DNA from 3 places in the Bradyrhizobium sp. UFLA05-89 genome. Region 3 is predicted to be linked to each of the others. Evidence: riboswitches for the same ligand, from Rfam matches in the RefSeq annotation. Region 3 holds a riboswitch; each other region holds the start of a gene.

Region 1 (8,073 bases), on a different contig from region 3:
ATAGAAGGTCACGATCGCGCGAGGTTTTCCGCCGGGGTCGGGCAGCGCCCCGACAACGCCGCTTCCCGGCTCGTAAAATCCAATCTCGGGAACCTCGATCTCACCTACCACCGGTCCCGCATAGAGACCCGAGGCCAGCGCAAGCTGCGCGATCGCGGCTTGTGCGGCGACCGGTCCGCCCTTGTCGCAGAGCACTTTCAGCCGTCTGAGCGTCGAGACCGGCAAGGTCGAGAACGCATCCAGCCGTTCATCGTCGCGACCATCCGCTGGCAACACGGCAAGCGCGATGCCGCGGTCCTTCGCCAGTTGCTGCAGGGCTGCAAGCCCATACGCCCAATAGGACTCGCCGCCGATCAGGCGCAGCAGAATGCCGCGCGCTTGCGACAGCGTCCGCTCGATATAGGTGTCGACCGACAACGGATGACGCAGCTCGGCGAGATTCGCCAGCCGCAGCGACGGCAGGCTCGCGCACCCTCGCCGCCAACCAGCCGCGAACGCGGCGAGATCTGAGTCCGAGAACGAGAGCACCACGAGATCGGCCGGATCCTGGCCGATGTCCCTTGGCGTCGCAGTCTCTTCCAGACCACGGCTCTCGCGGAAGACGACGTGCATCAGATCCCAAGCCCTGAGATACCAAGTCCTGCCTTGATCGCGGTCTCGTCGATGTCGCCATGCTCGCCGATCACGACCAGCTTGGATTGCCGGGGACGCACGCCCCAGGGCTGATCGAACTGGTGCCGCACGCGTTCGCCGACCGATTGCAGCAACAGCCGCATCGGTTTGCCCTTGACCGCGATATAGCCCTTTGCGCGCAGCACGTTCTGCTCGCGCGCCAGCCGTTGCACCGAGGCGATCAGCGCCTCGACGTCGACGACCTCAGGCAGATCGATCACGACGGAGTTGAAATCATTGTGCTCGTGATCGTCCTCGCCGTCGTGATGCGAGGGGCGCGCGGCGAGATCATCTTCGGCCGCCGCCTCAAGACCGAGGATCACGCGCAAGTCCACCGCGCCGTCGACGACCGGCAGCATTGGAACGGGGCGCGGCATTTCCGCCGCGATCGCCGCCTTCGCTGCTTCGAGTCCCGCCGCGCCGGCAAGATCGGCCTTGGTCAGGAGCACGATATCGGCGCAGGCGATCTGGTCCTCGAACACCTCCGACAGCGGCGTCTCGTGATCGAGATTCTCATCCGCCGCGCGCTGCGCCTCCACCGCAGCCGGATCGGGCGCGAAGCGTCCGGCCGCGACAGCCTCGGCGTCGGCGAGCGCAATCACGCCGTCGACCGTGATGCGTGAGCGGATCTCCGGCCAGTCGAACGCTTTCAGCAGCGGCTTCGGCAAGGCCAGCCCCGACGTTTCGATCAGAATATGATCCGGCCTCACCCGACGTGCGAGCAGTTGCTCCATCGCCGGAATGAAATCGTCGGCCACGGTGCAGCAGATGCAGCCATTGGCGAGTTCGACGATGTTTTCCTCCGGGCAATTGGCATCTGCGCAGGATTTCAGGATCTCGCCGTCAACACCTTCGCTGCCGAATTCGTTGACGAGCACCGCGAGCTTCTTGCCGTTGGCATTGCTGATCAGATGCTGGATCAGCGTCGTCTTGCCTGATCCCAGAAAACCCGTGACGACCGTGACCGGGACTTTTGCGAGCGTGTTCATTCGGCGGCCTCCGGCACGACGGCGATGGGGGGAATGCGGGCAAGCGATTGCTTGCGGAAGATTTCGGGGCGGCTGCGCCATGGCACGATGCCGTCGGGCGCAGCCGCGTAAGCCGAAGCGCCTGCGATCACATCGTTCGCATTGGCATCCGACAGGCGGCCGTAGACGTAGGACCATCGGCCCGGCGCGCTGAGTGCGACCGAGCAGCCCTGGCTACACGCCGAGAGGCATTCGACGGGAACCAGGTTGACGCCCTCGGGCACGCCGGCCTCGAGGATCGCGGCATGCAGCCGTGCGCCGGGCGTGGCTTCACCTTCGCCGGGTGTCTGCCCGGCGCGGCAGGTGATACAAACGTGAAGTGTGACGGCCATCGCCCCTTCCAGGATATCTGCGGGAGGCGATGAGGCGCACGAACCGCTCGAAAGAGGGTCCGTTTCCCCGTCGCGGAACACCCCGTCCGCCGGTCCAAAACAGTCGCGCTGGCAGGTCTCCCGGCTTGCGGAGCAGGGTATTTCCCTTCGATCCCCGCCTTCCCGATCCCATGGGATCAGTGGCTTCGGGCATCTCTCCGGTCACGGTCGCGGGGGCGGCTGCTTTTCGAACACGAATCTTGCCGATTCGAGCCCTATCGCATTCCCTCTTCGCCTGTCGTAGGACAGGAACCAACACTGGCCCACCATTTGCCCATGGCCGCCACTTGTCAAGCCGAAGGACCATTTCAGATGACGCCTGAACCGGATACCCCAGCGGTGCAAGACACCGACGCCCGGCATGCCACGAAAATGGCGAAGAAGAAGGTTGCCCGCGACAAGATCATGGCGACCAAGAGCGGCGAAAAGGGGCTGATCATCGTCCATACCGGCGCGGGCAAGGGCAAGTCCTCCTCCGCCTTCGGCATGATCGTTCGTTGCGTCGCGCATGGCTTCCCTTGCGCGGTCGTCCAGTTCATCAAGGGCGCCTGGGATACCGGCGAGCGCCGCCTGCTCACCGGGCATTTTGGCGATCTCTGCCAGTTCCACGCCATGGGCGAAGGTTTTACCTGGGAGACGCAGGACCGCGCCCGCGACATCGCCGCGGCGAAGGCCGGCTGGGAGAAGGCGAAGGAGCTGATCCTCGACCCCAATTTGCGCATGGTCGTGCTCGACGAGATCAACATCGCAATGCGCTACGACTATCTCGATATTGCCGAGGTCGTCGACTTCCTGAAAACGCAGAAGCCGCCGCTGACGCATGTCGTCCTCACCGGACGCAACGCCAAGGACGAGCTGATCGAGATCGCCGATCTCGTCACCGAGATGACGCTGGTGAAACATCCGTTCCGCTCCGGCATCAAGGCACAAGCCGGCGTCGAGTTCTGAGACTTCGATGGCGCGCGCATTGATGATCCAGGGAGCGGGCTCGGACGTGGGCAAGTCGCTCGTCGTCGCGGGCCTTGCGCGTGCCGCAAAGCGCCGCGGCCTGCGCGTGCTTCCCTTCAAGCCGCAGAACATGTCGAACAATGCGGCGGTGACCGTCGATGGCGGAGAGATCGGCCGCGCGCAGGCGCTCCAGGCGCTCGCCGCCGGCGTCGAGCCGCACACCGACATGAATCCCGTGCTGCTCAAGCCCGAGACCGATGTCGGCGCGCAAGTCATCGTCCAAGGCAAGCGCATCGCCACCGCGCGCGCCCGCGACTACGCGGCGATGAAGCCGACGCTGATGGGCGCCGTGCTCGAAAGCTTCGAACGGCTGAAGACGCGCGCCGATCTCGTGCTGGTCGAAGGCGCCGGCAGCCCGGCCGAAGTCAATCTGCGCAAGGCCGACATCGCCAATATGGGCTTTGCCCGCAAGGCTGATGTTCCGGTGGTGCTGGTCGGCGACATCGACCGCGGCGGCGTCATCGCGCAGCTCGTCGGCATCAAGACCGTGATCGATCCTGACGATGCCGCGATGATCCAGGGGTTCGTCATCAACAAGTTCCGCGGTGATCCCACGCTGTTCGACGACGGCTACCGGCTGATCCAGGACAAGACATCCTGGCGCGGCTTTGGCGTGCTGCCCTGGTTTAACCGCGCCGGCGAATTGCCGGCCGAGGATGCACTGGGATTGGGCGACGCGCGAAGGCCCGGCAGATGCAAGATCGCGTTTCTGGCGCTGTCGCGGATCGCCAATTTCGACGATCTCGATCCGCTCAAGCTCGAACCAAACGTTGACCTCGTGATGGTCCGTCCCGGCGAAGCCATCGCGGGCGACGTACAGCTCGTCATCATCCCTGGCTCGAAATCGACGCGCGGCGACCTCGCCTTCCTGCGCGCGCAAGGCTGGGACATCGATCTCCTCGCACATCACCGCCGCGGCGGGCACGTGCTGGGTGTCTGCGGCGGCTACCAGATGCTCGGCCGCAGCGTGGATGATCCCGAAGGCATCGAGGGCTCGACCGGCGCGACAGCCGGCCTCGGCCTTCTTGAGGTGACGACGGTGATGTCGCCGCAAAAAACGCTGACGCGCGTCACCGCGCGCCATGCCGGGACCAGCGAGCCGATTGACGCTTACGAGATTCACATTGGCCGCACCGATGGGCCGGATCGCGCGCGTCCCTTCGCGATGCTCGATGGTGCACCGGAGGGCGCCATCTCCAGCGATGGGCGCGTGCACGGCAGTTATCTGCATGGGCTGTTCACGTCGGACGGTTTCCGCAAGGCGTTCCTCGCGCAGCTCGATATTCCCACGACAGACCAGCCATACGGCGCAAGGGTCGAGAGCGCGCTCGACGCACTCGCCGATCACATCGAGGCCCATCTCGACGTCGAAGGCCTGCTCGCGCTGGCGCGCTGAAGGTCAACTGGAGAGCGTTGACGCAAGACGCGCCCATTCCCTCTCGTCGCCCGGCAGGCCCAGGCGCAGCCAATTCGGCTGCTGGCTGAAGACGCGCGACCAGATCCGGCCGCGCGCGAGCTTATCCTGCGCGGCAAGCGCATCACCGACATCGTACAGACGAAACAGTGGCGTGCCGCCGATCAGCCGCCATCCTTGCGCAGTCGCCATGGCATCGAGACGTGCGCAGTCTTGGCCGAGCCGCGCCGTCGTTGCGCTGGCCCATTCGCGATCGAGCAGCGCGCGCCGACCGACGGCGATCGCAGCGCCTGAGACCGGCCACGGCCCCGCCATCGCTACGAGCGTTGCAATGTCCGCTTCCGCGCCGAGCACAAAGCCAAGGCGCAAGCCTGCCAATCCGTAAAACTTGCCAAACGAGCGCAGGATCAGGAGGCCGCCCTGGCCAGCTTCGGGCGCGAGCGAGAGTTCGGGCAGCGCATCGGCAAAACTCTCATCGATCACGAGGCGACCGACGCGCGGCAAGATTGCAAGCAGATCGGCCTTGTCATGCTGCCGACCGTCGGGATTGTTGGGATTGACGACGACGGCGAGATCGGCACCAGCGAGCGCGTCGAGATTGGAGACCTCGGCAACGTCCCAGCCGACCGGAGAAAGCACCGCGGCATATTCATTGTAGGTCGGCGCGAGAATGCGCGCGCGGCCCTTGCGCGACAAACTCGGCAGACACTGGATCGCCGCCTGCGCGCCGGCCATGGCGAGCAGCGGCGCCTGCGTTGCATAGGCCTGCCGCGCGGCCTCGTGCAGCGCTTCAATCTCGGATCGCGACGGCAGCGCACGCCATGCGTGCTGTTCGATCTCGCCCACCGCGTAAGGCTGCCGATTGATGCCGGTCGACAGATCGATCCAGTCCTTGATGCGCCCGCCGAAACGCTGCATCGCGGAGTCGAGATTGCCACCATGCTCGCGCATCGCCGCCCCTCAAACCAATGCCAATGCTACGAGTAAGCCGCCCAGCAGCAGCATCGCGCGAACGTAGAGTTTCAGGCCCAACCGGATGTCAGCGCCAAGCGGATCGCGCGCGCCCGCGTTCAGCCAGGGCTCCTCGGTCACAGCGCCGTGATAGCTGCGCGGCCCGCTCAGGCGCACGCCGAGCGCACCCGCCATTGCCGCTTCCGGCCAGCCGGCATTCGGCGAGCGATGGCGATTTGCATCGCGCGACATGCAGGACAAGGGCGCCCAAGGGTGCGCCGTCACCAGCGCGAACAACAGGCCCGTCAGCCGCGCCGGAATGAAATTGGCGACGTCGTCGATGCGCGCGGCTGCCCAGCCGAACCAGAGGTGACGCTCGGAGCGATGACCGATCATGGAATCAAGCGTGTTGATCGCCTTGTAGCCAAGGATGCCGGGCAGGCCGAGCAGCGCGCCCCAAAACACCGGCGCCACGATGCCGTCGGAAGCATTCTCTGCGAGGCTCTCGAGCGCCGCACGCGCAATCCCGGCCTCATCGAGGGACGCGGGATCGCGGCCGACGATCTCTGCGACCGCAAGCCGCGCCGCGTCGATATCGCCCGACTGCAGGCGCTGCGCGACGGCAGCGACGTGATCGTGGAGCGAGCGCAGTGCGACCAGCGGCCAGGCCAGAACCCCAAGCAGGACGGCGCTCCACCCGGGAACGAGCCAGCTCTGCACGATCCAGCCGATGCCGGCGCACAACGCGATCACCAGAAGTGCGGCGGCGACGCCGGCCATGCGCCGCGCCTCGGGCGCATCTTTGGACCTGTTCCAGTTGCGATCGAGCAGAGCGATCAACCTGCCGATCCAGGTCACGGGATGGCCGATCCGCGCGAACAATGCGGCGGGCCATCCCCAGATGGCATCCACAGTCATCGCTACCGCCATCGCACCGGCAAATCCCACGTCACATCTCCTCGCATGCCCTGATGCGCAAGATTTGGGTCACAGCGCAAGCCCCTCCTCGCCGATTTCGGCTTTGTCTTTGCACCCGTTTGGTGGTTAGTGCGGGTCAGAACGGGAGGTTTCATGGCGGTTGTCCTGATCACGGGAGGGGCGAGGTCCGGGAAAAGCCGTCGCGCCGAGGCGCGCGTCCGCAGCTTTCCCGGCCGGCCCGTCTACATCGCGACCGCGGAGGCGCTCGATGCGGAGATGGCGGAGCGGATCGCGCACCATCGCGCCCGCCGCGGCGACGAGTGGATCGAGCGCGAGACGCCGCTCGATCTCGTGGCGGCGCTCGATGCGACCGACGGCGGCGGGGCACGGCTCGTCGACTGCCTGACGCTGTGGCTCTCCAACCTGCTCCATGCCGGCCGCGACTGGTCGAACGAGGCAGCGCTGCTCGCCGCTGCACTTCGCAGGCAACAGAGCCCGGTGATCCTCGTGACCAACGAGGTCGGCCTCGGCATCGTGCCCGACAATGCGCTGGCGCGCAGGTTTCGCGATGCCGCAGGCCTGCTGAACCAGGCGGTTGCCGAAGTCGCCGACGAGGTCGAGCTCGTGGTTTCGGGCCTGCCGATGAAGGTCAAGTGAAGCTATGACCAACCGCACGCAACTCACCGCCATCGTCACGGATTTGCGGATCGGCGTGTCGCTCGCCACCATCCTGCCGCTCGGCCCGTCGACGCCGGTCGGCGATGGCGACATTGCGCGTGCGGGCTGGACACTGCCGGTCGCGGGATTGCTGATCGGTCTCCTCAGTGCCGGCGTGTACGGAAGCGCACATGCGCTCGGCGTGACGCCCGGTCCCGCCGCGATGCTGGCGCTTGCGAGCACGATCATCATCACCGGAGCACTGCACGAGGACGGGCTCGCGGACGCCGCCGACGGTCTCGGTGGTTCGACGCGCGCGCGAAAACTCGAGATCATGCGCGACAGCCGGATCGGCAGTTTTGGCGTGTGCGCGCTCATTGTCTCGCTAACACTGCGCTGGAGCGCTCTCGCCGCCATCGCCGCCCCGCGCTCGATCCTCATCGCTCTATTGCTAGCGCATGTCGCCGCGCGCGCAGGCCTGCCGCTGTTCATGGCGCTGGTGCCGCCGGCGCGAACGGATGGATTGTCCGCGGGCGCCGGCCGGCCCGCAGGGCCAAACGCCGCCATTGCGCTCGGCCTCGGTGCCATCGTACTCGCGATCGGCTTTGGGCCGGGCAAGGCAATCCTGGCCGTGATCCTCCTCGCCTTTCTCGGCCTGCTGATCGCCTGGCTCGCGATCAGGCAGCTCGGGGGACAGACCGGTGATATACTCGGTGCTTACGAGCAAGTCGCCGAGACCGCCATCCTGCTGATGGCCGCCTCGCTGTTTCATGCGGCCGCCTGATGATGGTCTCTTTTGACGACGATTTCCGCCGGCAATTGCGCGAGCTCTTCGTCTGGCGGCGCGACGTGCGGCGCTTCCGGAGAGACCCGCTGCCCGAGGGCACGCTGGAGCGGCTGATCGACATCGCGTGTCTCTCGCCATCGGTCGGGCTCAGCCAGCCCTGGCGCTTCGTGATCGTCGAGGATCCGGCGCGGCGCGGCGCCATCATCGACGACTTCAAGATCTGCAACGCGGACGCGCTCAAAACCTATTCCGGCGAGCGCGCCGCGC
Region 2 (8,073 bases), on a different contig from region 3:
CGTGCGATCCAGAGATAGGCGCGGTCGTCGGGCATGCGGGCAAACTGGATCACAATGCGGCCTTGGGACGCGAACGCCTCGTAGACGTTCCACAGCGGACAAGTGCCGCCAATCCGCGAGAAGTGAAAGTCCGTCGCCGACTGACGTTTCGAAATGTTTCCCGCGCGGTCCACGCGGATGAAGAAGAACGGCACACCGCGCGCGGACGGCCGCTGCAGCGTGCTCAGGCGATGGCAGATCGTCTCGAAGCCGACTCCAAAGACTTCACCGAGCATGTCGATGTCGTAGCGCTGCACCTTCGCTTCGGCCAGGAATCGCCCGTAGGGCATGATTAGCGCGCCCGCGAAATAGTTGGCAAGCCCGATGCGTGTGAGCCCGCGCGTCTCCTGATTGGTAAATCCCGCAGCATCGACGAGCGCACCCAGTTCGCGATCCAGGCTGAGCATCGCAATCTGAGTCGCGAGCTGGAACGCGCGCTGCCCGGGTTCGAGCCTGCGCGAAAGATGCAGCGTCCTGTTCTGCGGATCGTAACGGCGATGGACATCGTCAGCCGCGTCACCGATCAGGACCGTGACGTCGAATTTGGCCCGGAGGTGGTCGCTCAGAATGGCGGGAGTGATCGCGTCCGACGGCGCCAAGTCCTGCGCCAGACGTTCGGCAGCTTCATCGAGCTCGGCGATGTAGTTGTGGCGCGCATAGAAAAAATCGCGCACCTCTTCGTAGGCCGTCGACGGAAGGATTGCCGTCTCAGCCTGCCGATCCTCGCCGAGCCGCGCCGCGAGCGCCGCACTTTGCTCGATCGCCTGCCGATAGCGGCGACTGATGCTGACCACGGCCCTCCCCAGCGCCGGCATGTTGAGCGCGAGCTCCCGCAGCTCAGCGGACGATATCGTCTCGCCGATCTCGGGATCGGACAGCGCCTCCCGCAAATCGGCGACGAGCCGGGCTTCGTCATCCTCCGAGAACAACTGAACGTCGACGCCGAAGGCGGCGTTGAGCTTGAGCAGCACAGCGATGGTGAGGGGCCGCTGATTGTTTTCGAGCTGATTGAGATAGCTCAGGGAAATTCCAATGGCCGAAGCGAGCGCCTGCTGTGTCAATCTGCGCTCCTCGCGCAGACGCTTCAGGCGCACGCCCATGAATGCCTTCTTCATCCGGCGTCCCCTGTCGACTTTGCAAACTTTGCAAATTCACGACCTCGGCTTCGCAAAGCTTCACCTTTTCAGTGCTATACGCGGGTTTTGGCTTTGCAGATATTGCGAACAGCAGACCGAGTTGCAAGGGTCCTTGAACAAGGGTCATCGGATATCGCGCCATGCAGGCCGCTCTCGAACCAGCCGCCGGACCCGAACGAGCCGACACGCTTCGTCGAGGTCGTCTTCCCCGAATAAGCCAACCATTTTGGCACCTTGTTCGGCGGCAACGCCCTGAGCCTGATGGGCAAGGCAGCATTTGTCGCGGCCAACCGCCGAGCCCGTTGTGCGGTGGTGATGGCGACCTCCGACAAGGTGCAATTCCACGAGCCCGTCCGCGTCGGCGAACTCGTCGAACTAACCGCGCAGGTCGAACGCCTCGGCCGTTCGTCGATGACGGTCGCGGTCGAGATCGTCGCAGAAGCGCTCGCCGCCGGCTCTCGTCGGATCGCCATGCAGGGCTCGTTCGAGATGGCCGCGGTCGACGCGGCCGGAAAGCCGACGCCGTCGATTCGCTCTCTTCCAACAACGCCTTGAGGATTCCCGATCGTGAAATCGCACAACGTCCGCACCTACAAGTCCTCCGAGCATCTGGCACGGGCGGACCAGCTCGCCTGGAAGATCGCCGAGGTCGCCTCTGATCCGGTCGCGGTCGAGCCGGCCGTGATCGAGATGATCGGCAACCGCATCATCGACAACGCCGCCGTTGCCGCGGCTTCCATTGCGCGTCGGCCGGTGGCGAGCGCACGCGCCCAGGCCGTCACGCACCCTTTCAAGCCCGGTGCAACAGTGTTCGGCTTGCCGCAAGTCCAGCGCATCTCGCCGGAATGGGCCGCCTGGGCCAACGGCGTTGCGGTTCGCGAACTCGACTTCCACGACACGTTCCTCGCCGCCGACTATTCGCACCCAGGCGACAATATTCCACCGATCCTGGCAGCGGCCCAGCACTGCGGCCTCGACGGCGCCGCGCTGATCCGGGGCCTTGCGACCGGCTATGAGATCCAGGTCAATCTGGTGAAGGGCATCTGCCTGCACGAGCACAAGATCGACCACATCGCCCATCTCGGCCCGTCGGCCGCCGCCGGCATCGGCACCGCGCTTGGCCTGCCGATCGAGACGATCTATCAGGCCGTACAGCAGGCACTGCATGTCACCACCACTACGCGCCAGTCGCGCAAGGGCGAAATCTCGAGCTGGAAAGCCTACGCACCGGCCTTTGCCGGCAAGATGGCGATAGAGGCGGTCGACCGCGTCATGCGCGGCGAAGGCGCGCCCTCGCCCGCCTGGGAGGGCGAAGATGGATTTATCGCGTGGCTGCTGTCAGGTCCGAAAGCACAATACGTCGTCCCCTTGCCGGAGAAGGGCGAGCCGAAGCGCGCCATCCTCGATACCTACACCAAGGAACATTCGGCGGAGTATCAGAGCCAGGCCCTGATCGATCTGGCGCGCCGGATGGGCCCGAAGATCGGTGATCCCACCAAGATCGAAAGCATCGTGATCCACACCAGCCATCACAGTCATTACGTGATCGGCACCGGCGCCAATGATCCGCAGAAGATGGACCCGAAGGCCAGCCGCGAGACGCTCGACCATTCCATCTTGTACATCTTCGCGGTCGCGCTCGAAGACGGCGGCTGGCATCACCAGAAGTCCTACGCCCCGGAGCGAGCGGCGCGTCCCGAGACCGTCGCACTGTGGCACAAGATCTCGACGGTCGAAGATCCCGCCTGGACACAGCGCTATCACAGCCACGATCCTAAGCAGAAGGCATTCGGCGGCCGCGTCGTCGTCACGCTCAAGGGCGGCTCCATCGTCAGCGACGAGCTTGCTGTGGCGGATGCGCACCCGCTCGGCGCGCGCCCGCTCGCGCGGCCGCAATATGTCGCAAAATTCCGCAGCCTCGCCGACGGCGTCATCGCACCGGCCGAGCAGGATCGCTTGCTCGGCCTGGTCGAGCGCCTGCCCGAGCTGAAGGCCGGCGATCTCATCGGGCTCACCTTCACCGTCGATTCATCGCAGCTCGGCGCTAAGGGATCGACCGGCATCTTCGATTGGTCGGGCCGCTAAGGCTAACTCAGCGCTTTCGTAAATCAAGGGATTGGCATCATGACGAACGAAGTGTCTTCAAAGCCGGCGCCCAAGAAATCGGTTGCGCTGTCCGGCATCGTTGCCGGCAACACCGCGCTCTGCACCGTCGGCCGCACCGGCAACGATCTGCACTATCGCGGCTATGACATCCTCGATGTCGCAGAGACCTGCGAATTCGAGGAGATCGCCCATCTGCTCGTGCACGGCAGCCTGCCGACGCCGGCTGAGCTTGCCGCCTACAAGGCCAAGCTGAAGGGCCTGCGCGGCCTGCCGAACGTCGTGAAGGCTGCCCTGGAGGCCCTCCCCGCCGCGGCGCATCCGATGGACGTTATGCGCAGCGGCGTCTCCACGCTCGGCTGCGTGCTGCCGGAAGCCTCCGATCACAATCATCCAGGCGCGCGCGACATCGCGGATCGCCTGATGGCCTCGCTCGGCTCGATGCTGCTCTACTGGCACCACTTCGCCCAGAATGGCCGGCGCGTCGACGTCGAGACCGACGACGACACGATCGGCGGACATTTCCTGCATCTTCTGCACGGCCGTAAGCCGTCGGACTCGCATGTCCGTGCCATGCATACCTCGCTCAACCTCTACGCCGAGCACGAGTTCAATGCCTCGACCTTCACCGCCCGCTCGATCGCCGGCACCGGAGCCGACATGTATTCGGCCATCACCGGCGCGATCGGCGCGCTGCGCGGGCCGAAGCATGGCGGCGCCAACGAGGTCGCATTCGAGGTGCAAAAGCGCTACGGTGACGTGGACGAGGCCGATGCTGACATCCGCCGCCGGATCGCCGCCAAGGAGGTCGTGATCGGGTTCGGCCACCCCGTCTATACGATCGCCGATCCCCGCAACAAGGTGATCAAGGAGGTCGCACGCCGCTTGTCGCACGAGGCAGGCTCGATGAAGATGTTCGAGATCGCCGACCGGATCGAAGCCGTGATGGCCGAGACCAAGAAGATGTTCGCAAATCTCGACTGGTTCAGTGCAGTGTCCTATCACATGATGGGGGTGCCGACCGCGATGTTCACACCACTGTTCGTGATCGCCCGCACGTCGGGGTGGGCTGCCCACGTCATCGAGCAGCGCATCGACAACAAGATCATCCGGCCGTCGGCAAATTATGTCGGCCCGGAGAACCTGATCTTCGTGCCGCTCGCACAACGCAGCGGATTGCGCTCGTCGATCCGCGCCGCCTGAGGAACTGCCAGATGCCCTATCTCGTTGCCGCCGATCTGCCACAAGAGGCCGCTGGCCTCCGCTTCCGCGCGTTGCTGAAGCGGCCAGGCATCCTGAGACTTCCCGGCGCACACAACGGCATGGCGGCGCTCCAGGCCAAGACAGCCGGCTTCGAGGGGCTGTATCTCTCGGGCGCTGCGATGACAGCATCGATGGGTCTGCCTGATCTCGGTATCATCACCGTGGATGAAGTCGCCTTCTTCATCCGCCAAATCGTCCGCGCATCGGGCCTGCCCCTTCTCGTCGACGCCGACACCGGCTACGGCGAGGCGCTCAACGTCATGCATGCCACGCGCGTGTTCGAAGATGCGGGCGCGGCCGCGCTTCATCTCGAAGACCAGGTCCTGCCGAAGAAATGCGGCCATCTGAACGACAAGAAGATCGCCGATGCACATGACATGGCGGCCAAGGTCGCAGCCGCGGCGAAAACCCGTCGCAATCTCGTGATCATCGCCAGGACTGATGCTGCCGCAAGCGAAGGCCTCGACGGGGCGGTCGCCCGCGCCAAGCTTTACATGGAAGCGGGGGCCGATGCGATCTTCCCCGAAGCGCTCAACACTGCCGAGATGTTCCGCGCCTTTGCCGAGCGCATGCCCGGCGTGCCTCTGCTCGCCAATATGACCGAGTTTGGAAAGACGCCGTTCTTCACAGCCGCGGAGTTCGAGGCGATGGGCTACGCCATGGTGATCTGGCCCGTGTCCTCGTTGCGCGTGGCAAACAAGGCGCAAGCAGAACTTTATGCTGCGATTTCGCGCGATGGTGGCACGCATAAGCTCGTCGACCGCATGCAGACGCGTGCGGAGCTCTACGCCACGATTGGACTGCACGACTACGAGGCACTGGATTCATCGATCGTAAGAACGGTCGTTCCGGCCGGTATGCCACAGCGCAAGTGAACGGCGAGAGGTTGACGGCACCCCATCGATGCAGATAATCGAAAACGTCGAGGTTCTCCGGGTCCCGCTTGATCTGGAGCTAAGAGGGAAGCCGGTGCGCTCCCGGTCCGTTCGGACTGAAGCAATGCCGGCGCTGCCCCCGCAACTGTAAGCGGCGAGCTCGCATCCAATCGTGTCACTGAAGCGAAAGCTTCGGGAAGGCCCGGGTGCAGGCGACGACCCGCGAGCCAGGAGACCTGCCCCGACAACATAATCGTCCACGGGCGGGGTGTCCCGGTGGTACGCCAAGCAGCTGCCGCATCTGCGGCTGCCCTGCCTGCGTCCGCCATGGCCTTTTGCCCCCACCACAATGGGGTTAAAGCTATGACTTCTCTTTCACTTCCAGTCGCAACACTCGGCACGCCCCGCATCGGGCCACGCCGCGAACTCAAGCTCGCGCTCGAAGGTTTTTGGGCCGGCAAGATCAGCGAGCAGCAGCTTCTCGAAGCCGCAGCCGGACTCCGTGCTGCCAACTGGGCACGCCAGAAATCGCTCGGCGCAACCATCATCCCGTCGAGCGATTTCTCGCTTTACGACCAGGTGCTCGACACCAGTGTCATGGTTGGCGCCATCCCCGATGCCTACGGCTGGAAGGGCGGCCTGGTCTCGCTCAAGACCTATTTCGCGATGGCACGCGGATCACAGGGCGACGCACACGACGCGAGTTGCGGTCACGCCCATCATGGCCATGGTGCAACAGCGCAGGAAATGACCAAGTGGTTCGACACCAACTACCACTACATGGTTCCGGAATTTCACAAGGGCCAGACCTTCAAGCTCTCCTCGCGCAAGGTGATCCAGGAGTACGATGAAGCCAAGGCGCTCGGCTATCAGACCCGTCCGGTGCTGGTCGGTCCCGTCACCTTCCTGAAGCTCGGCAAAAGCCATGACGCGGCGGTCGATCCGATCTCGCTGCTCGATGGCCTGCTGCCCGTCTATGTCGACGTTCTCCAGGAGCTCGCCAAGCGCGGCGCTGAATGGGTCCAGATCGACGAGCCTTGCCTAGTGCTCGATCTCAATGAGATCGAGCGGAACGCACTCCAGCGCGCCTATGCGCGCTTCGCCAAGGACGTGCCCAACGTCAAGATCATGCTCGCCACCTATTTCGGCGCGATTGGCGACAACCTTGCAACCGCTCTGGCGCTCCCGGTAGCCGGGCTGCACGTCGACCTGATCCGCGCGCCGCAGCAGCTGAGCCAGGTCGAATCCGGCGCCCGCGCCGACCTCGTGATCTCGCTCGGTGTCATCGACGGCCGTAACGTCTGGCGCTCCAACCTGTCGGCGCTGATCGACCGCTACAAGCCGATCATTGCCAGGCTCGGCGCCGGCCGCGTGCAGATCGCGCCGTCCTGTTCGCTGCTGCATACGCCGATCGATCTCGAGCTTGAGACCGGCCTCGATCCCGACGTCAAGAGCTGGCTTGCCTTCTCGGTGCAGAAGATCGCGGAGCTGTCCACGCTAGCGAGGGCCCTCGCAGGCGATGACAGCGTCGCCGATGCCCTCGCCGCTTCGGACAAGGCCGCGAAAGCCCGCCAGATCTCACCCAAGATCCACGACGCGGCGGTCGCCAAACGCATGGCGGCGATCGACGACGCCATGCGCCGTCGTACCAGCGCTTTTGCGAGCCGCGCGGAGATCCAACGCAAGCGCTTTGGCCTTCCGGCCTTCCCGACGACGACGATCGGCTCGTTCCCGCAGACCGCGGACGTGCGCAATGCCCGCGCCGCGCATGCCAAGGCAAGCTGACCGACGCACAGTACGAGCAGTTCCTCAAGGAGGAAACCGCCCGCACGGTGCGCTGGCAGGAGGAGATCGGGCTCGACGTGCTCGTCCATGGCGAGTTCGAACGCAACGACATGGTGCAGTATTTTGGCGAGCAGCTCTCCGGCTTCGTCTTCACCCGGTATGGCTGGGTGCAGTCCTACGGCTCCCGCTACGTCCGCCCGCCGATCCTGTTCGGCGATGTCTCGCGGACAATGACGGTCGACTGGTGGCGCTATTCGCAGTCGCTGACGAAGAAGCCGATGAAGGCGATGCTCACCGGGCCGGTGACGATCCTGAACTGGTCATTCGTGCGCGACGATCTTCCGCGGAGCGACACCTGCCGGCAGATCGCGCTCGCGATCCGCGACGAGGTTACCGACCTCGAACAGGCCGGAGCGACCATGATCCAGATCGATGAAGCCGCGCTTCGGGAGGGTCTGCCGCTGCGTCATTCCGAGTGGAACACCTATCTCGACTGGGCCGTGGAGAGCTTCCGCATCTGCTCGACCGGCGTCGCAGACGCCACGCAGATCCACACCCACATGTGCTATTCGGAGTTCAACGCCATCATCGACGCGATTGCGGCCATGGACGCCGACGTCATCTCGATCGAGACGTCGCGCTCGAAGATGGAGCTGCTCGATGCTTTCACCAGCTTCAAATATCCGAACGACATCGGCCCGGGCGTCTACGATATCCACTCGCCGCGCGTCCCCGAGACCAGCGAGATGCGGGATCTCATCACGCTGGCCCGGAAGCGACTGTCGGACTCGCAGCTCTGGATCAATCCCGATTGCGGCCTGAAGACCCGCAAATGGGAAGAAGTTCGACCTGCACTCGTCAACATGGTCGCC
Region 3 (8,073 bases):
CGTTCAACGCCGACATCGGCGCGCTGCCGCTCAATAGCAGCGAAACCCAATATGCGCTGCACCTCGGTGTCGAGCAGCGTCTCAACGACGTGTTTACTTTGTTCGGCCGAGGCGCGCGTGCATTTCGGACGCCTGATGTCGACGAGCGGGTGTCATCGGGGCCTTCGTTCGATCCCGTGACGTTTGCGTCGATCCCGCAAACATTCCAGCTCAAGACTCAGACATCACAGGATGTCGAGGGCGGTCTGCGCATCAAGGCTGGCGGACTGCAAATGCAGAGCAGCCTTTATCTGATGGACCTCACCAATGAGATCCATTTCAACCCAGTGCTTTTCTACAACGTCAATCTCGATCCGACCCGCCGCTACGGCTCCGAGACCAGTCTCTCTGTCCGCATCAACGACGCGCTGCTATTGCGTTCAGGCATGGCGGTTACTCGTGCGGTCTTCCGCGAAGGGATTTGGGCGGGCAATGACGTGCCGCTGGTGTCGCGCTACACCGCGAATGTTGGCGTCACCTGGAACATCTGGCAGAATTACGTCGTGTTCGATGCCACCGCGCGCTTCTGGAGCGAGCGGCGGATGGATAACGACCAGGCCGGAACCCAAAAGCCAATTCCTGCCAATGGCACGATCGATCTCAAGCTCAGCGGACAGTATGAGCGCTATTTTTGGTCCTTCACCGTCAACAATGTGCTCAACGCGCTCTATTACGACTATGCGATCGCGAGTACCTTCACCGACGGGCGGTTCAGCGCCTATCCGCTTCCCGGCCGCACCTATCTCTTGAAGGCTGGCGCGACTTTCTAGTCTAAGGGCCGCGCCAGAGGTCGCGCGGCGAGGGATCTCGGATGACGGCAGCCGGAGTGATGGACGTCCTTGCCGGTCAGCTTGCTGACGTTGAGGCGGGCTGGAGTGTGGGCACTTTCGGGGCGATCGCCGAGTTCACACGCGATCAGGCCGAGCCGGCCGATCTGCGTTGCGACGAGGCGATGATCAGTATCGTCACGGACAAGGGCGGGATTCAAATCCTGTCAACGCCAAAGCTGCGCCTGTTCGCCTCGGAATCGCCGACGAGCGAGAGCTGGAGTCATCGCGTGGCGCTGTGTCTTCCGCTTGGCTCGTGTGGGATGCACGGGCGTACCACGTTGACGGAGGTCGGAGCCGACGACGATGCTCTGCGAGGCAGGGATCGCAGCGGCATCCTGTTTGATCTCGGCCTTGGCACATTGCAGATCGACGCTTGCATTCGCATAGCAGATCGGCACGTCGTTGCGGCGCTCCGTGAAAGAGTCGGCCGATCGGTGTTTGCGCCGGGGAACGATGCGATGCGCATCATTCTCGCTGCCAATCCGCACCGCGTTTTCATCAGCCGAGTCGGGCGGGCCGAGGTGTTCCAGCCGATCCCGCCACCTGATGGTCGCAGTCCCGACGGGCCACACACGCATGTCCTGCCGAAGCTGCTTGCGCATGGTCGGACGCACGCGGCAACGGAGCCGGTTCCGGACGGCTGGGTTCCCTGCGCCCATTTCTATCCGGCGCATCCGCTTCGCGATCAATTCGGTCGAAAGCATGAATTTCGGACGCAACATCAAGCGGCATTCCAGACCTTCCTTGAGCAATATGGCGAGCCGGGGTCCGTCGCGCTCAAGCGAGACATCATGGCGGCCGTGATGGCGGGGCGAGACCCTGATGCGCTGACCGTTCGGAACGACCGCCTCGGCCGCGCGACCGTTCGGGTGACGCTTCGGCAGTTGGCCGCGGCCGGACCGCTGTCGCAGACGATCATCGAATGGCTCGCCGCGTATGACCGGATCGACCTTGCCGAGCCCGAAAATCCCATGGATGCCCTTCACTGACCGCCAAAAGGCTGTCCCGCAGCAACAGATGTCGCTACAATTGCAGGAGAGGAGATTTTCCAATGGCCTTCAACGTTCTGCCCGCCGCCGCTGACGGCTTTCGTTTGCACCCGGTTGAGCCGCGCAACGCTCCGATGTTCGCCTTCGGTCTGCTGGTGACGGCCTGTGCGCTGGCAAGCTTCGTATTTGCCTGCGCGACTCCGTTTGCGGCCTTCGCAGTCGTTGCAGCCGCGTTGTTGCGGTTGCGTCCGGCACTCCTCGTCGTCACGGGTGCATGGCTGGTCAATCAGGCGATCGGATTTGGCGTGCTGCACTATCCGGTCGATGCCAACACGATCGCCTGGGGCTTCGCGATCGGGGCAGCGGCGCTCGCCGCTACCGCTGTCTCGTCAGCCATTCTCGGTGCGCTCCCGCAGAACCACACGGCTGTGGTTCTGGCGGTCACGTTGGTTTGTGCCTACGCGGCCTATGAGCTCACTCTGTTCGCCATGACGCCGTTCCTGGGCGGCGAGGGCGCCTTCACTCTCGCCATAGTGACACGGATTGGGCTGCGCAGCGCCGCCTGGTTGGTCGGTCTTGTTGCAGCCTGCGAGATCGTTCGCCTGCTCAATCCGCTTGGGCGGCGACGCGCGATTTCGACGTGAACGACGAAGGCGGCGACGCGACGACCTCCGTTCGGTTGCTCCCGCCTGATTCGCCAAGCACGATGAATTGGCATTCCCCATTCCCCGCGAAAACCCCGTAACGGAACTGATTGCGCGCAGCCGCCGAATCGCGGGATGTCGGTGGATAGCTGTGAAATTCCCGCATTCCACAGACAAAAACCGGCCGACGCGTTAATCGATCATTGACACTTCGCCGCGAATATCACCACATATGGGTGTCACGGTTCCGCTGGATCGCAAGATTTAGTGGCTAAGAGGGAAGCCGGTGAACCGCGCCTGAGGTGCGGAATTCCGGCGCTGCCCCCGCAACTGTCAGCAGCGAGCTGCTCCCAAACAATCGTCACTGGTGCCTGTTCGCGCCGGGAAGACGGGGAGAAAGCTATGACCTGCGAGCCAGGAGACCTGCCGCGACGCAACTGAACGTCCACGGGCGGGGTGTCCCGGCGGTCGCTTGCATGCGCCGTCGGCACTCCGTTGCCGGCGTTTCTGCAGCGTCCTCGTCTTGCCCCGCTCAAACATAACGCGCGCATCACGGGGCCCTTGATGTCTACCAATATGCACCACGCGGAGACTGTCTCCGCTCCCATCATCCAGTTGCGTCCAGAGTCGCTCGCTGCCGTTCCCAGCGAGCCCGCCATGCAGATCATCCGCCGCAACGGCAAGGTCACCCCGTTCGACCAGGCGAAGATCGCGGTCGCGATGACCAAGGCCTTCCTCGCCGTGGAAGGAAACACCGCGGTCGCTTCACGCCGCGTCCACGAGAGCGTCGAGCAACTGACTGCGGAAGTGGTCGCGGCATTGCACCGTCGTGCCGGCGAGGGCCGCACCTTCCACATCGAGGACGTCCAGGATCAGGTCGAGCTTGCGTTGATGCGCAGCGAGCACCACAAGGTGGCCCGCGCCTACGTGCTGTATCGCGATGAACGTACCCGCCAGCGTGCGGAGGAAGCTGCTGCTCATCAGGCCGTGCCCGTCGCTGCCCCAGCACTCCACGTTACGCTTGCCGACGGTTCGCGCGTCGGTCTCGACAGCAAGCGCCTCGCGCTGATCGTCGGCGAAGCCTGCGCCGGGCTCGACGGTGTCTCCGCTGCGCCCGTGCTCGCCGAAACCACGCGCAATCTCTACGATGGCATCAGCCAGGACGAACTGGCGCTGGCCTCGATCATGGCCGCCCGCACGCTGGTCGAGCAGGAGCCGAACTACGCCTATGTCAGTGCGCGCCTGCTGCTCGACAAGCTCCGCGGCGAGGTGCTGTCCTACGTCCACAGCGTGCCGACATCCGCTTCACAGGCGGACATGGTGACGCGCTATGCCGAATACTTCCCGGCCTATGTGAAGACCGGCATCGCCGCCGAGTTGCTCGATCCCGAGCTCGCCCGCTTCGATCTCGGTCGGATCGCGGCGGCGCTGAAGCCCGAGCGCGATCTGAACTTCCAGTTCCTCGGCCTCCAGACGCTCTACGACCGCTACTTCCTGCATGAGCATGGCAAGCGGATCGAGCTGCCGCAGGCCTTCTTCATGCGCGTGGCCATGGGCCTGGCGGTGCGCGAGATTGACCGCGAAGCCAAGGCGATCGAGTTCTACGATTTGCTGTCGTCGTTCGACTTCATGGCCTCGACTCCGACGCTGTTCAACTCGGGCACGCTGCGCCCGCAGCTCTCGTCCTGCTTCCTCACCACCGTCTCCGACGACCTCGACGGTATTTTCAAGTCGATCAAGGACAATGCGCTGCTGGCAAAATATTCGGGCGGCCTCGGTAACGACTGGACGCCGGTGCGCGGTCTCGGCGCCCATATCAAGGGCACCAACGGCGAGAGCCAGGGCATCATCCCGTTCCTGAAGGTCGCCAACGACACTGCGATCGCCGTCAACCAAGGCGGCAAGCGCAAGGGCGCGGTCTGCGCCTATCTCGAAACCTGGCACGTCGACATCGAGGAGTTCCTCGATCTGCGGAAGAACACCGGCGACGACCGCCGCCGCACCCACGACATGAACACCGCCAATTGGGTGCCGGACTTGTTCATGCAGCGCGTCGATGCCGACGGCGAGTGGACGCTGTTCTCGCCGGACGAGACGCCCGATTTGCACGACCGCTACGGCGAGGCGTTCAAGTCGGCTTACGAGGCTTATGAAGCCAAGGCGAAGGCCGGCGGCATGCGGGTGTCCAAGACGGTCCGCGCGACCGATCTGTGGCGCCGCATGCTGACCATGGTGTTCGAGACCGGTCATCCCTGGATCACCTTCAAGGATCCCTGCAATTTGCGCTCGCCGCAGCGGCACATGGGCGTGATCCACTCGTCGAACCTCTGCACCGAGATCACCCTGAACACCTCGGGCGACGAGGTCGCGGTCTGCAATCTCGGCTCCATCAACATGCTCGCCCATGTTGGGTCCAATGGTCTTGACCAGGCCAAGCTGAAGCGGACGGTGACATCAGCGGTGCGGATGCTCGACAACGTCATCGACATCAACTTCTACACCATCCCGGAGGCGCGCCGCTCCAACATGCGCCACCGGCCGGTCGGCCTCGGCTTGATGGGCTTCCAGGAGGCGCTTCAGGTTCAGCGCATCCCGATCGCGTCGGACGCGGCCGTGGCGTTCGCCGACACCAGTATGGAAGCGATCTCTTACCACGCCATCGAAGCATCGTCGGATCTCGCCGCCGAGCGTGGCCGTTATCCGAGCTTCGAGGGCTCGCTGTGGTCGAAGGGCATTTTGCCGCTCGACTCCATCCAGTTCGTCGCCGACGCCCGTGGCGGCCTCGACGCCGACCGCTCTTCGACGCTCGACTGGGACCACCTGCGCAACAAGGTCACCTCCCGCGGCATGCGCAACTCGAACGTCATGGCGATCGCCCCGACCGCGACGATCTCAAACATCTGCGGTGTCTCGCAGTCGATCGAGCCGAACTACCAGAACCTGTTCGTCAAATCGAACATGTCCGGCGACTTTACGGTCGTGAACGAGTTCCTGGTCCGCGACCTGAAGGCGAGGGGACTGTGGGACGAGGTGATGGTCTCCGACCTCAAATATTTCGACGGCAGCGTCGGCCAGATCGACCGCGTTCCTGACGATCTCAAGGCGCTCTACGCCACCGCCTTCGAGATCGACAGTGCCTGGCTGATCGAGGCGGCCGCGCGCCGGCAGAAATGGATCGACCAGTCGCAGTCGCTCAACCTCTACATCGCCAATCCCTCCGGCAAGAAGCTCGATACGCTTTACCGGCTGGCCTGGCGGCGCGGCCTGAAGACGACCTATTACCTGCGCTCGCGCAGCGCCACGCATGTCGAAAAATCGACGCTGAAGGGCACCGACGGCAAGCTCAACGCGGTGTCGGCATCGGGCGGCGCCTCGCACGCGCCGATCATGATCCCGGCCGCGGCGGCGCCCGATCTCGACGGCATCAAGGCCTGCCGGATCAACGATCCCGAATGCGAAGCGTGCCAGTGAGGAAATGACGATGCTTGATTGGTCCGATACTGAAACCACGGCGGCGGCTCCGGCCGCGCCAGCCCTCACCACGGCGCTGCGTCCGCAGACCCAGCTCAAGCTCGAGCCGGTCGATCCGACCGGCCTGGGGTCGATCGACCGCGCCGGCGGCCGCGTCTCGGTCGACGAGAAGCGGATGATCAACTGCCGCGCCGACGTCAACCAGCTGCTGCCGCTGAAGTACAAATGGGCCTGGGAGAAATATCTCTCCGGCTGCAACAATCACTGGATGCCGACCGAAGTCTCGATGCAGGCTGACATCGCGCTGTGGAAGTCGCGGGACGGCCTGACCGAGGACGAGCGGCGCGCGATCAAGCGCAATCTCGGCTTCTTCGCGGCCTCGGAATCGCTGGTCGCCAACAACATCGTTCTGGCGATCTACCGTCATCTGACCAATCCGGAATGCAGGCAGTATCTGCTGCGGCAGGCTTTTGAGGAGGCGGTGCACACCCACACTTTCCAGTACATCGTGGAAAGCCTCGGCCTCGACGAGGGTGAGCTGTTCAACATGTACCGCGAGGTGCCGTCGATCACCGACAAGGCGGCCTGGGCTCTCAAGCACACCCAGCATCTGGATGATCCGTCGTTCCAGACCGGCACGCCCGACAGCGACCGCGCCTTCCTGCGTGATCTCGTCGCCTTCTACGTCGTGTTCGAGGGCATGTGGTTCTACACCGGTTTCGCGCAGATCCTGTCGCTCGGCCGCCGCAACAAGATGGTCGGGATCGCGGAGCAGTATCAGTACATCCTGCGGGACGAGAGCATCCATCTGAACTTCGGCATCGACGTGATCAACCAGATCAAGATCGAGAATCCGCATCTGTGGACCGCGGAATTCCAGGACGAGATCCGTGGCATGATCCGTGATGCCGCTGAGCTCGAGGCTGCCTACGGTCGCGATACCATGCCGCGCGGTTTCCTCGGTCTCAATGCGGCGCTGTGCCAGCAGTACATGCACTTCATCGCCAACCGCCGCTGCGCCCAGATCGGACTCGCACCGGTCTTCGCCGAGGTCGAGAACCCGTTCCCGTGGATGTCGGAGGCGATGGACCTGAAGAAGGAGAAGAACTTCTTCGAGACCCGGGTCATCGAGTACCAGAACGGCGGAGCACTCAATTGGGAATGAGCACGAGCCTACTAGGCGGTCTTATCTTCCTTATCAGCAGAGCAGAGGCGTAGTTGCTCGGGAGTATATGAAACTAGCTAATTGCGGTGGCCGTGAAGCTGGCAACTTGTTCTGCATCTTGTTGACGCAGGTGTGCTTCCATTCGACCAATGCGCTTTGCCTTTGCAACATAGCTTACTCGCTCGAATGAGACAGCTCGGCGGTTTTAGCTTGGACCCACATATAGTTCTGTAAGACAAGGAGAAACTGGCGCGCCCGACACGATTCGAACGTGTGACTTTTGCCTCGGAGGGCAATCCCACAAACTCCCATGATATCTCAGAGCAACAATCAAATCGGCCAGCGCTAACAGCCGACCGGTCACAGACCCATTGGTGCACGTCGACTACTTGTGCGGCGTAGACTTGGATAGCGGGGGAGCAAATCAGACATCCGCGCGATCAGAGGTTTGGCATTTCGGAGCGCGCTGGCACGCGCCACCGTTCTTGCGGGCCATCTGCTCAATTCTCTTGTTCGGAATATCGAAATTCGCTGCGGTGCGTTTGGCTTGGCGATACCAGCAAAAATGCCAGCAAAGCGGACGATTGTAGTGGGATTTTGCTTGAATTTCCAATGCGTCGCGACAATTGTCCCGAGAAAATCCGGAATCGAACCAGTGACTTAAGTTATTGTTATTATTATAGTTTTTTTCGTGGTGCCCCTGGCCGATAATTGCCTAGAGCCATAACCATTTGAATTTCAACGCCCTTTCTTCGTCGGTTGTTGCCGATACCAGCACAAATACCAGCAGGATGACGCGCGGTATTCGCCGACAAAAAAACAGGAGGGTTCTCGCCGCGGGCACGCCTATGCCATTTCACAAGAATTTTTGTCCGGCATGGAAGCTTGCGCAGCCGGCTCTTCGAATGCGGAGCTTCAAAGCGAAAGATTATCGG

The links. A riboswitch is a leader RNA that binds a small molecule or an ion and turns the genes downstream of it on or off. The one in region 3 is predicted to bind cobalamin.
Region 1: it holds a riboswitch for cobalamin, as region 3 does, so the genes downstream of both, SO139_RS24810 (DUF1636 family protein) here and SO139_RS10055 (ribonucleoside-diphosphate reductase subunit alpha) in region 3, are expected to answer to the same signal.
Region 2: it holds a riboswitch for cobalamin, as region 3 does, so the genes downstream of both, metE (5-methyltetrahydropteroyltriglutamate--homocysteine S-methyltransferase) here and SO139_RS10055 (ribonucleoside-diphosphate reductase subunit alpha) in region 3, are expected to answer to the same signal.

Annotation. Positions count from the first base shown of each region.
Region 1 is NZ_JBANBA010000051.1:39,970-48,042, reverse strand. Features, by position in the region: gene cobN (cobaltochelatase subunit CobN) at 1-612, opposite strand, end outside; gene cobW (cobalamin biosynthesis protein CobW) at 612-1,661, opposite strand; gene SO139_RS24810 (DUF1636 family protein) at 1,658-2,032, opposite strand; cobalamin riboswitch at 2,126-2,343, opposite strand; gene cobO (cob(I)yrinic acid a,c-diamide adenosyltransferase) at 2,384-3,019, shown strand; gene SO139_RS24800 (cobyric acid synthase) at 3,027-4,475, shown strand; gene cobD (threonine-phosphate decarboxylase CobD) at 4,479-5,444, opposite strand; gene cbiB (adenosylcobinamide-phosphate synthase CbiB) at 5,454-6,392, opposite strand; gene cobU (bifunctional adenosylcobinamide kinase/adenosylcobinamide-phosphate guanylyltransferase) at 6,516-7,019, shown strand; gene cobS (adenosylcobinamide-GDP ribazoletransferase) at 7,024-7,803, shown strand; gene bluB (5,6-dimethylbenzimidazole synthase) at 7,806-8,073, shown strand, end outside.
Region 2 is NZ_JBANBA010000044.1:1,180-9,252, reverse strand. Features, by position in the region: gene SO139_RS22625 (short-chain fatty acyl-CoA regulator family protein) at 1-1,154, opposite strand, end outside; gene SO139_RS22620 (acyl-CoA thioesterase) at 1,410-1,730, shown strand; gene SO139_RS22615 (MmgE/PrpD family protein) at 1,743-3,260, shown strand; gene prpC (bifunctional 2-methylcitrate synthase/citrate synthase) at 3,300-4,481, shown strand; gene prpB (methylisocitrate lyase) at 4,493-5,416, shown strand; cobalamin riboswitch at 5,450-5,674, shown strand; partial or broken gene metE (5-methyltetrahydropteroyltriglutamate--homocysteine S-methyltransferase) at 5,780-8,073, shown strand, end outside.
Region 3 is NZ_JBANBA010000014.1:8,894-16,966, reverse strand. Features, by position in the region: gene SO139_RS10070 (TonB-dependent receptor) at 1-809, shown strand, start outside; gene SO139_RS10065 (DUF6925 family protein) at 851-1,858, shown strand; gene SO139_RS10060 (hypothetical protein) at 1,921-2,502, shown strand; cobalamin riboswitch at 2,728-2,947, shown strand; gene SO139_RS10055 (ribonucleoside-diphosphate reductase subunit alpha) at 3,067-5,973, shown strand; gene SO139_RS10050 (ribonucleotide-diphosphate reductase subunit beta) at 5,984-7,138, shown strand; tRNA gene SO139_RS10045 (tRNA-Ser) at 7,386-7,508, opposite strand.